Regions from separate parts of the Vibrio gallaecicus genome, predicted to be linked through region 2. Evidence: riboswitches for the same ligand, from Rfam matches in the RefSeq annotation. Region 2 holds a riboswitch; the other holds the start of a gene.
What was found. Region 2 has a riboswitch for lysine ahead of lysC (lysine-sensitive aspartokinase 3). Riboswitches for the same ligand answer to the same signal wherever they lie in the genome.
Positions count from the first base shown of each region.

Region 1: another riboswitch for lysine. It lies ahead of OCU78_RS08560 (Na+/H+ antiporter NhaC family protein); the one in region 2 lies ahead of lysC (lysine-sensitive aspartokinase 3).

Region 1 is NZ_AP025490.1:1,981,203-1,987,469, forward strand. It holds gene hisC (histidinol-phosphate transaminase) at 1-487, opposite strand, end outside; gene hisD (histidinol dehydrogenase) at 497-1,792, opposite strand; gene hisG (ATP phosphoribosyltransferase) at 1,798-2,694, opposite strand; His leader region at 2,749-2,884, opposite strand; gene OCU78_RS08560 (Na+/H+ antiporter NhaC family protein) at 3,088-4,689, opposite strand; lysine riboswitch at 4,803-4,980, opposite strand; gene OCU78_RS08565 (H-NS histone family protein) at 5,365-5,775, shown strand; gene OCU78_RS08570 (inosine/guanosine kinase) at 5,872-6,267, opposite strand, start outside.
Region 2 is NZ_AP025490.1:370,603-376,869, reverse strand. It holds gene OCU78_RS01670 (PglL family O-oligosaccharyltransferase) at 1-611, shown strand, start outside; gene OCU78_RS01665 (pyridoxal-phosphate-dependent aminotransferase family protein) at 748-1,887, opposite strand; lysine riboswitch at 2,062-2,238, shown strand; gene lysC (lysine-sensitive aspartokinase 3) at 2,343-3,713, shown strand; gene metH (methionine synthase) at 3,792-6,267, opposite strand, start outside.

The DNA.
Region 1 (6,267 bases), 1.6 Mb from region 2:
TGTCTTTACGATCAACTAGATTGCCCGTTGGGTTATTTGGGCTACAAACGAAGACTACTTTTACATTATCTAGTTGTGCTTCTATAGCTGGAAGATCCAATTGCCATTCAGCCGTCAAAGGTACAACTTTACGTTCAACACCAATCGTCTCGGCACTAATTGCGTACATACCATAGGTTGGTGGGCAGTAGAGAATAGCGTCTTCATTCGGCTCACAGAAAGCTCGAATCAGTAATTCGATACCTTCATCAGCACCACGAGTTGTCAGTGTTTGTTCTGATTTAACACCTGCGTATTGAGCATAAGCATCAGTCAACTCTTTAGGCTGACATTCGCTGTAACGATTAAGACGAGACAAACTTAAGTTGTACTCGTTATCAAATGGAGATTCATTGGCATTTAGCCATACATCTCCGCTACCACCAATACGCCTTGCAGACAAGTAAGGTGTCAGCGCCTGAACTTGTTTTCTTGCTAACTTTTCCATGCCCAGCCCTTATTTCGCTTTATTTAACTTTTCAACTCGAATGGTCACAGCACGCTTGTGCGCATCCAAGCCTTCGGCTTCTGCCATAGTTACAACCGTTGGAGCTAATACTTTCAACCCATCTTCTGACAACTCTTGAACTGTCATTCGTTTAGAAAAATCAGCAAGCCCCAAACTAGAATACGTTTTTGTATAACCGTAAGTCGGTAAAACATGATTTGTGCCCGAAGCATAATCACCCGCAGATTCAGGAGACCAGTCACCAAGGAATATTGAACCCGCATTATCTAATAATGGTAATAACTCTCTTGGGTTCTTTGTTTGAACAATTAAGTGCTCAGGTCCATAGAAATTGGAAATCGCAACAGCTTGAGTAATAGATTCAGAAATAATAATCAGGCTTGAAGCTAGTGCTTGTTGAGCTATGTTTGCACGAGTTAACTCTTTCAACTGTTTCTGGACAGCTTCTGTAACTTGATCAGCAATAACAGGAGAAGGAGTCACTAGTACCACCTGAGAGTCAGGACCATGCTCAGCTTGGCTCAACAAATCAGCAGCGATAAAGTCAGGGTCTGCCATTTCATCGGCGATCACCATAACTTCAGAAGGTCCGGCTGGCATATCGATAGCTGCACCTCGGAAATCGTTACTGACTTGTCTTTTCGCTTCAGTAACAAACGCGTTGCCTGGTCCGAAAATTTTATCAACTTTAGAGACACTCTCAGTGCCATAAGCCATTGAGGCAACAGCTTGAGCACCGCCCACGTTATAAACTTCATCAATTTTGCATAATTTGGCAACATACAAAATTTCATCAGCAATTGGTGGTGGTGAGCACAGTACGACTTTACGACACCCTGCTATTTGAGCAGGAACACCCAACATTAATACCGTTGAAGGGAGTGGTGCGCTTCCACCAGGAATATATAAGCCAACAGTATTGATTGCGCGAGTAATTTGCTCACACACCACACCAGGTTGGGTTTCTACACGTAATGGTTGAGGCTTTTGAGCTTCATGAAATTTAGCTATATTTTTATAAGCTTGCTCAAGCGCCAACTTCATTTCTTCACTCAAGCGTTCGCTGGCTTCTTCTATTTCAGAAGTGCTCACTCGAATAGACTCAGGAGTCACACGATCAAACTTTTCAGCCAGAGAAAATAAAGCAGCATCGCCTTCAGAGCGTACCTTAGCGACAATATCGGATACCGCTGCAGTGATATTTGCTCCTTCAGTAATCGCTGGACGCTCTAATACTGAGTCTTGTTGAGATTCACTTAAAGATTGCCATACAACGGTTCTCATCTTACTTACCCCATCATCTTTTCAATTGGCAGAACTAAGATTGAACTAGCACCAAGCTCTTTAAGCTGTTCCATTGTTTCCCAGAATAAATTTTCTGTACTTACAAGATGAACGGCAACTTTATCTTGGTCAGATGAAAGAGGAAGTACAGTTGGATCTTCTGCACCAGGTAGTAATGCTTTAATTTGTTCTAACTGGGAAGTCGGTGCGTGAAGCATGATGTATTTTGATTCTTTAGCTTGCTGTACGCCTTGCATACGAGTCAGAAGCTTTTCAATTAATGCCGTTTTATCTGCATCAAATTCACCCTGGCGCTGAATCAAAGTCGCTTTTGATTTAAAGATAACTTCCACTTCTTTCAGACCGTTGGCTTCAAGCGTTGCACCTGTTGAAACTAAATCTGCGATGGCATCAGAAAGACCTGCACGAGGGGCAACTTCAACTGAACCAGTTAACATACAAGCACTATAATCTACGCCCTGCTCATCCATGTAAGCTTTAAGTAGCTGCGGGTAAGTTGTTGCAATACGTTTACCGGCTAAGTCTTGAGGGCCGTTGTAATCTTCATCTTTATTGATCGCAATAGAGAGGCGACAACCACCAAAATCTAAACGGCGTAACGCTTCAAACTCACACGGTTCATTCAAAGCTTTACGATCTAGACGAACTTCTTCAAGTTCATTTTCTCCGATAAAACCAAGGTCCACTACACCATCCATGATCAAACCTGGGATATCGTCATCACGAACAAGTAACAAATCAATTGGCATATTTAGTGAATGAACAACAAGCTGCTCTCCCATGATGTTAAATTTAACACCACATTTTTTTAGTAAGTTTTGGCACTCTTTACTTAAGCGACCTTTCTTTTGAATTGCGATTCTTAGGCGTTGTGTCTGCATTGCTATATCCCTGTGCAAAATATTGAATTTATTGAATAATTTTAAATAGCTAAAACTAAAAAACCCTCGGGAGACTTTGTCATCCCGAGGGTTTAAATCTAAATTCTTTGACTTAACCTCCGGGAGTAAAATTGCTCCCGGGTATACGTAAACCTCCCCGAAAGACTAGATAGGGTGATGGTGATGATGAATGTTCATTACAAATTTACGCATAGTTATCAGCTCTTATGTTGTTTGCTGTCTTGTCTCCACACTAACTAAGGTGACACGCTTTTTCAACCATTTATTCTAAGTTTTTTCACTTAATTAAGAATAAACTTAACAAGCATAAAAAAAGGGAAGCTTCCGCCTCCCTTAACTGATTAATTTCTATTTAAGTATAAGCTTTTAATCTTATGCTTTGCTCGCGCAGTTTGCCATTTTGCAACGAGAGAAATACGCCAAGGCAAAACACACGGCAACAAAGGTTGCTGATGCTGCTGCAAATGAAATGGCAACTGACGCTGTCATACCTAGCGCAATAAAGCCTACACAAGAAACAAGAGCTACTGATAACGCATAAGGTAACTGCGTAGAAACGTGGTCAATGTGATTACAACGAGCACCAGTAGAAGAAAGAATGGTCGTATCAGAAATTGGAGAACAGTGGTCACCAAAAACTGAACCCGCTAATACTGCACTTAGCATTGGTAGCATTAGCGCTAAATCTGTTGCACCCGCCATATCACCTGCGATTGGTAACATGATGCCAAATGTGCCCCATGAAGTACCTGTAGAGAAAGCCATTAAGCCAGCAAGTAAGAACAGGATAACAGGTAGCCAATGGTGGTCGATATTACCTTGCACCAATGAAGATAAGTAAGCGCCGGTTTTCATGTCGCCAATTACAGAACCAATCGTCCAAGCAAATACCAGAATCAAAATGGCGCCAAACATTGAACGAGCACCGATCCACATTGTTTTCACAATATCGATTGTTGGCAGCTTTTGCTTAAACACAGTACCAAGTGCTACAAGTAAACCTAAGATACCACCGTAAACAAGAGACTTGCCAACATCGGTATTTTCAAATGCGCCTAGAAGATTGAAAGCGATACCATCAGCCGCAAGTGCTTGACCACCCGTATACATCATTGCAGCAACGGTTGCGACAATCAAAGAAACGATCGGCATCACTAGATCAGCAACAGAACCTGTTTCACTTTCTTCAATGCCTAGCTCTTCATTAAGATCTCTTGCATCTTTATTGTTGCTTTCATCGCCATCAAAACCTCGACCTTGCGAAGCTTCAATCTCGTGGTCACGCATTTTGCCGACATCAAGACCAAACCAAGCAACAGCAAAGACCATCAGTAAAGCAAATACTGCATAGAAGTTCATTGGGATAAGTCGAATGTAAGCGCCAAGAGCTGAGTAATCAGTCATACCATGAGTGACTAAGATGCCACCAATGATTGTCATGATGTAAGCACCCCAGCTTGATGCTGGCATTAGTACACACATTGGAGCCGCTGTAGAATCTAAAATATAAGCTAGCTTTGCACGGGATACATAAAAGCGGTCTGTCACTGGGCGTGAAATGGCACCAACCGCTAAACTATTAAAGTAGTCATCAACAAAGATGAACACACCTAAGAAAGCCGCTAGCAATTTAGAGCCACGTTTACTTTTTACTCGTGATTGAGCCCATTCAGCAAAAGCGCGTGTACCACCGGATAACGTCAGTAATGCCGTCATCATACCCAATAGTAACAAGAACGCGACAATACTCATGTTCCAAGTATTAATTCCGCCATCTTCAATAAAGACACCAGAAACTTTTGTCCCAATATAGCCAGCAGCATTACCTAACGAGTAATCAGCTAATAAAAGCGCACCCATGACAATACCAACACCTAACGAGACAAGTACCCGACGTGTGATGATAGCAAGGCTCAAAGCCACAATGGGCGGAAGCAAAGAAAGAGGAGATGTTGCAAAATCTATTAAATTCATGATCTTCAAAAACCAGTTTATTATTTGGCTAGAGATCTACTGCAGATGACTTTGATAACAGCTTATCAAAGTCATGTTGAACTAAGCGAAAGGGAAGTGAACACTTCACCCAACCCCACAGTAGCGCTCCATAGTTTAAAATTAAGACTATGGCAGTGTTGTACCTATTGAGCACAACCCCAGCAAATTGCTTAGATATACAATTTACTTCGGCAATTAGACCTTTCATTTTTGTTCATTGGCATCACCCCAACAAAAATTACTTTTTATAATTGCACCTCTACGTGCGACGACATTATCCACTATTGTTACTATAATTTAACAATAATATTACTAAGCTATCGCATCAGGTAGCCGCAATTGTACTCATAGAGATAAACATTGCAACATATCATTCTAAGAAAGTTCAATTAAAAGCTACCTTCTATCTTGAACCAATCAATAAAGTGACTCAGGTAATATTCCACTAATTACATATATAAAAAAGCTGTTTCAATTTATATATACATATTATTTTTACCTATAATATTCACTTATCAAAATTCAGTTATTCTTATTCGTTTTGTGTGTTTTAAAATAGATTTAATTACTTATTAAATGAAATATTATTTGTTTTATTTTAAACCACTGTTTATTATTAGGTAGTTAAATAAAATCATCTTGATGGGAAATATCATGTCAGAATTAACTAAAACTCTATTAAATATTCGTAGCCTCCGTGCATTCTCTCGTGAATTAACTCTTGAGCAATTAGAAGAAGCACTAGATAAACTAACTACAGTAGTTCAAGAGCGTCAAGAATCTGAAGCTGAAGAACGTGCAGCAAAAGCTGAACAAGAAGCAAAATTAGCAGCAATTGCAGAACAAATAGCAAAAGATGGTATTGATGTGGCAGATCTAATTGCAGCACTTTCTGGTGAAACTAAATCTAAAGGCCCGAAAGCAAAGCGTGCACCACGTCCTGCAAAATATAAATATGTAGATACAAACGGTGAAGAGAAGACTTGGACTGGTCAAGGTCGTACTCCTTCAGCTATCCAAGACTTACTGAACTCTGGAAAGTCTCTTGAAGATTTCGCTATCTAATTAATGTTTAATTGGTTTAAATAATAAAAAGGCTCCTACTAGGAGCCTTTTTGTTTTTTCACCTGTATCAGGTAGGTTATATTTAGAATATATACTCTACCTTTCCCAGTATGCTTCTTCCAAACTGTCTTCTCGTTCCGGCAAGCCTCTAGATAAACGAGGTGAGTGTTGAACTAATACCTCATAACTTGCTCGGTTTGAATATTTACAAACTTGTGAGAATGATGAGTAAGTTAAATATGAATGCTGATGCTTGCTCGAATTAGGTACATTCGATTTATGATATTTATTCGCCGCCATATCATGAAGCAATGCAGATAATGCTGCATCACCCGCCCCATTAGTATTCTTAATTTTCTCGGGTCCACCCATATAAGGTGCAATATGCGAATAAACTTTAATTGGGTTTAAACATGAATCCTTATGAGCTGGTCGACTAAATTCATAACGGTTAAATTCAGCAATAGAACCTGGTAATAGAGGCAAAGAAGT
Region 2 (6,267 bases):
GTAAAGGCACTCGGTTGGCCATGTTAGCCCTCTTCATCCCTATTGTTTTGCATTCTCAGCTAGAATATCCATTTTATCACTCAGCTGTTCACTGGATTACTTTCATCATTTTGCTTTACTGGGTTGATCAACGCGTCTCACGCTATTCTCAAAAAAGCTTTGGTGTGATTAATAAGACAACATTTCGGGTTACCAGTTTAGTTTTGCCGATACTTGTTGGCTTTTACATGCTAAGTGCATTGCACACGAATTATATATTGACCAAATTTGAGCAATCACGCCCTAAAAACCCAGATGTCCTGAAGCAAGTCACCAACCCAGTCGTTTGGAAGGATAGGTTTGATTGGGATGTTTATAGTACTTACTTAAATATAGGTTTGTATAAAAACGATCCTGAGCTAATTCAGCCGTACATTGATTGGTCATTAGAGATTATAAAAAGCAAGCCAAGACCTGCATTCTACAGTAATTTGGTCCTGGCATACCAAGGTATAGGTGAGGTAAGTAAAGCTGAGCAAATACGCAGAGAAGCCGAGTTTTTGTTCCCATTAAAAGACTTTTCTCAAATACAATACCAACCAGTATCGACGGCAGTATCTTCAGCTAAATGATACAAAAAAGCCCTTCCTCTATGACTAGTTGGAAGGGCTTTCTTTAAACGAGACAGCTCTACTGGTTAGTCTATTTAAGTTACGTATCTATTTACCAACACTAACTATGTAAAGAGATAAATCAACTAGTTACCAGCTAGTTCATTACTTCCTCTAGAGCTCTCAAGCATAGAGAAACATTTTCATTTCTAGCACCATAGCCCATTAAACCAATACGCCAAGCCTTTCCAGCTAATGAACCCAGCCCTGCGCCAATTTCTAGGTTGTACTGTTCAAGTAAGTCTCCTCTAACTTTAGCTTCATCAGTGCCTTCAGGTATATAAATAGCATTCAATTGAGGTAAGCGGCTACCTTCAGAAACCACAAACGAAAAGCCTAGTTTTTCAAGCCCAACCTTTAGCTTATTGTGCATGCTTTGATGTCTTGCCCAAGCTTGTTCAAGCCCTTCATTTTTAAGCGCAACTAAGGATTCATGTAGAGCATATAAGCTATTTACAGGAGCCGTGTGATGGTAACTACGCTTCCCTTCTCCACTCCAATATCCTAAGACAAGGCTTTGGTCTAAAAACCAACTTTGTACAGGGGTCTCACGCTTTTGTATTTTATCCACTGCTTTTTTAGATAAGGTCACAGGAGATAGCCCTGGCACACACGACAAGCATTTTTGACTACCTGAATAAACTGCATCCAACTGCCACTCATCAACAAGTAAAGGCACACCACCAAGAGAAGTCACAGCATCAACAATAGAAAGCGCATCATACTGCCTTGCAACCTGAGAAATAGCCTCAGCATCAGAAAGTGCACCTGTAGAAGTTTCTGCATGTACAAATGCCACTGCAACTGCATCAGGGTTGGCTTTTAGTGCCTGCTCGATTTTTTCAACAGAAACAGGAGCACCCCATTCATCATCAACTAAAATGGCTTCACCACCGCAACGTACTACGTTTTCACGCATGCGTTCTCCAAAGACACCATTTCGGCAAACTACGACTTTTTCACCTGGTTCTATCAAGTTAACAAAGCAGGTTTCCATACCCGCACTACCTGGCGCAGAGACAGCAATTGTGAATTCATTTTCAGTTTGGAAGGCATATTTCAATAGCTGCTTAAGTTCATCCATCATGCCAATAAATAAAGGGTCAAGGTGACCTATAGTTGGGCGACTAAGCGCTTGAAGAACTTGAGGCGAAATATCGGAAGGTCCTGGTCCCATTAACGTTCGTTGAGGAGGAATAAAGCTTTGGAGAGAATTTGGAGAGTGAAAACTAGACATGTGCATCCCTGAGTCAGTGATTTAGATATCCACACTAAAACAATTTTTCACAGGCATCAATTAGCCGTAAGTATGAGGTCAAACCAGTGTCACAAAGTTGTTAAATTTAATTTACTATTTATATTCAGTTACCGATTGACATTCTTATCACAAAAACGTTCAATGAAATGGCTATCAAGCAGAAGAGGAGCATTGCCCAGGCAGATATTTTGTGGAACCTCATTTCCAATACAAAATATTCAGGGGGAGCAATGCCGAGATAATACAAGCATGTGGGCTCGTGTTATCGGTTGATTGGGTTGAATCCCGTCGACTGTCATCATTTCTATATGGTGAAGAGCTTCTGAGGTTTACAATTCTATTAATACCTCTCTAATTGCTCAAAAACTCTCTTCAAACATTGGATGTTGGATTACCAACCGTAATTTTATTTAGGAAGTCGTGGGAGAAACATCGTGAGCGCAATTAATGTAGCTGGTTCTTTTAATGTCGCTAAGTTTGGTGGAACAAGTGTTGCCAACTTTGAATCAATGAGCCGTTGTGCTGCTATTATCGAAAACAACCCAAATACAAAACTCATAGTGAGCAGTGCTTGTTCAGGCGTAACTAATCTTTTAGTCGAACTTGCCAATGGTGTTCAAGATAAAACTCGCAGATCAGAACTGCTCCGCCAATTAACTGAAATTCACCATGCAATTTTGGATGAGCTTGCTGATCCTGTTGCCGTTGAAAAAGATATTCACACCATTTTAGATAACATCGCTAGCGCCGCAGAAGCTGCATCATTCCAGTCGAGTGCAAAACTCACCGATCACCTTGTTGCTTGTGGTGAACTAATGTCAACTCACCTTCTCGCTCAAATATTGCGCGAAAGAGGCACGCAAGCTGTGCGCTTTGATATTCGTGAAGTACTAAGAACAACCAATGCTTTTGGTAAAGCTGAACCGCTATTAGATGAGATTTCATCATTAGCAACAGAAAAGCTAATCCCATTGTGTCATTCTCAAGTAGTTGTCACACAAGGGTTCATAGGTGCGGACAGCGACGGAAACACCACAACATTAGGTCGAGGTGGAAGTGATTACTCAGCAGCATTAATTGCAGAGTCTGTCCAAGCATCTGGGCTAGAAATTTGGACCGATGTTCCTGGGATTTACACAACCGATCCTCGAATCGCACCAAAAGCCTCTCCTATTCCTGAAATTAGCTTTAGTGAAGCTTCTGAGATGGCGAATTTTGGTGCAAAAATTCTACACCCTTCAACCCTTGTACCAGCTTTACGTCATCAAATACCTGTTTTCGTTGGCTCATCTAAAGAACCTGAAAAAGGAGGAACTTGGATTCGTCAGCAAGTGGAAAGCTCTCCTCTATTCAGAGCTTTAGCTTTACGTTGTAATCAAACAATGGTCACTTTACGCAGTGCTAACATGTTCCATGCTTATGGCTTTTTAGCCAAAGTGTTTGAGATTCTCGCAAAACATAAGATATCTGTAGATCTAATCACCACGTCAGAGATCAGCGTATCTTTAACTCTTGATCAAACAGACACATCAGGTGGCGCTCCCGAGCTTCCAGAAATCGCCAGAAAAGAGCTGGAAGAGTTATGTACTGTAGATATAGAACATAACCTATGTTTAGTTGCTCTAATTGGTAACAATATGAGTGAGAGTAAAGGCTATGCTAAACAAGTTTTCGGAACACTAGAAGATTTTAACTTGCGAATGATTTGCTATGGAGCAAGCCCGCATAACTTATGCTTCTTGCTTCATGAATCGGTTTCTCGTGCTGCTATCCAAAAATTACACAAAGAGCTTTTTGAAGACTAACCTCAGATTAAACGTTTCAAAAAATAAAAAGGGTTGCCCATCAGCAACCCTTTTTAATCGATATCAGTCCAGATAACACTAGTTAATGTTTGGACCTAACCATTTTTCAGCTTCTAACATATCCCAACCTTTGCGATCAGCATAACTTTCCACTTGGTCTTGTTGTATTTGAGCAATAGCAAAGTAGCGAGAGTCAGGGTGTGAGAAGTACATACCTGAAACAGAGGCGCCGGGCCACATGGCGTAACTAGTTGTTAAAGACATATCTATTGCCTTCTCAACATCCATTAATTCCCACAACGTTCCCTTCTCAGTATGCTCTGGACAAGCTGGGTAACCAGGTGCTGGGCGAATACCTTGGTATTTTTCGCGGATTAAATCATCATTGGTTAAGTTTTCATCCGGAGAATAACCCCAAATATTCTTACGCACTTCTTTATGGAGGTACTCAGCAAAAGCTTCGGCTAAGCGATCCGCGACAGCTTGAATCATAATGGCATTGTAATCATCGCCATTCGCTTTATATTCATCAGCCAATTCACGTTCACCAATACCACCCGTCACAGCAAAACCACCAATCCAGTCTGGTTTTCCACTTTCTTTAGGTGCGATGTAATCAGATAAGCAGTAGTTAAAGCCTTTCGGTTTTTCAGTTTGCTGACGAAGGTTATACAATACTTTGAGTACCTCAGTTCGAGACTCATCAGTGTAAACCTCAATATCATCACCAACGCTATTGGCTGGAAACATCGCACACATACCACGAGCCTCGAGTAATTTTTCTTTCTCAACTCGATCTAGCAGTTCATTTGCGTCTTTATATAAACGCTTAGCTTCTTCACCGACTTCTTCATGATCAAGAATTGCAGGGTATTTACCCATTAACGACCACGTCATAAAGAAAGGAGTCCAATCTATATACTCTCGTAACGTCTTAATATCGAAGTCATCAAAGATGTGAACACCAGGGTTAGTCGGAGCTGGCGGTGTGTAGTTAGCCCAATCAATATTCACTCGATTAGCTCTTGCTCTTTCTAAGGATACTGGTTTGGTTCTTGGTTTTTTACGATTATGCTGATCACGAACCCGCTCATAATCTAACTCTAACTTTTCAACAAAATCAGGTTTTAGTTCATCCGACAGCAAAGAAGTACACACACCTACGGCACGAGATGCATTGTTAACGTACACAACTGGCTCCGAATAGTTTTGTTCAATTTTAACAGCGGTGTGCGCTTTTGATGTTGTTGCACCACCAATGAGCAATGGAAGCTTAAAACCCTGTCGTTCCATCTCTTTGGCAACATGAACCATTTCATCAAGAGAGGGAGTAATTAACCCCGAAAGACCGATAATGTCGACATTTTCTTCTTTGGCTACTTTAAGAATTTTTTCACAAGAAACCATGACACCAAGATCGATAATTTCATAGTTATTACACTGAAGCACAACTCCTACAATATTCTTACCGATATCGTGAACATCACCTTTAACTGTTGCAAGTAGGATCTTACCGTTTGTGGCTCCCACATCTTTAGTCGCGTTAATAAAAGGTTCTAAATGAGCAACAGCTTGCTTCATTACTCGAGCGGATTTAACCACTTGAGGCAAGAACATTTTACCTTCACCAAACAAGTCACCGACAACGTTCATGCCATCCATTAAGGGACCTTCAATTACCTCAATAGGGCGAGAAGCATTCACGCGAGCTTCTTCTGTATCCTCGACAATGAAATCAGTAATCCCTTTGACTAGAGAATGCTCTAAACGCTTCTCCACAGACCAAGTTCGCCACTCCAGCGCTGATTTGTCTTCAACTTTTCCAACAGCACGTTCTAAGTACTCTGTCGCAATATCTAGCAAGCGTTCAGTCGAATCATCACGACGGTTTAAAACGACATCTTCAACTGCTTCTCTTAAGTCTTCAGGAACGTTGTCATAAATTTCTAGTTGCCCAGCATTAACGATCCCCATATCCATACCATTTTTAAAACAGTGATATAGGAATACGGCATGAATAGCTTCACGTACGTAATTATTTCCTCGGAATGAGAATGAAACGTTAGACACGCCGCCTGATATCATTGCATGGGGTAAATCTCGTTTGATATCACCGACAGCCTCAATGAAATCAACCGCATAATTGTTATGTTCATCAATACCAGTAGCAACAGCGAAAATGTTCGGGTCAAAGATAATATCTTCAGGTGGGAAACCAACTTCATCGACAAGAATGTTATAGGCATTCGTACAGATTTCTAATTTTCGTTCTCTTGTATCAGCCTGACCAACTTCGTCAAATGCCATCACAATGACAGCAGCCCCATAACGTCGCACAAGTTTAGCTTGTTCAACAAATTTCTCTTTGCCTTCTTTCAAAGAGATGGAGTTTACGATGCCTTTACCTTGAATACATTTAAGACCTGCCTCAATTACTTCCCATTTTGAAGAATCAACCATGACTGGTACTTTAGATATCTCAGGTTCTGAAGCACATAGATTTAAGAAGCGAACCATGCAAGCTTCTGCATCAAGCATACCTTCATCCATGTTG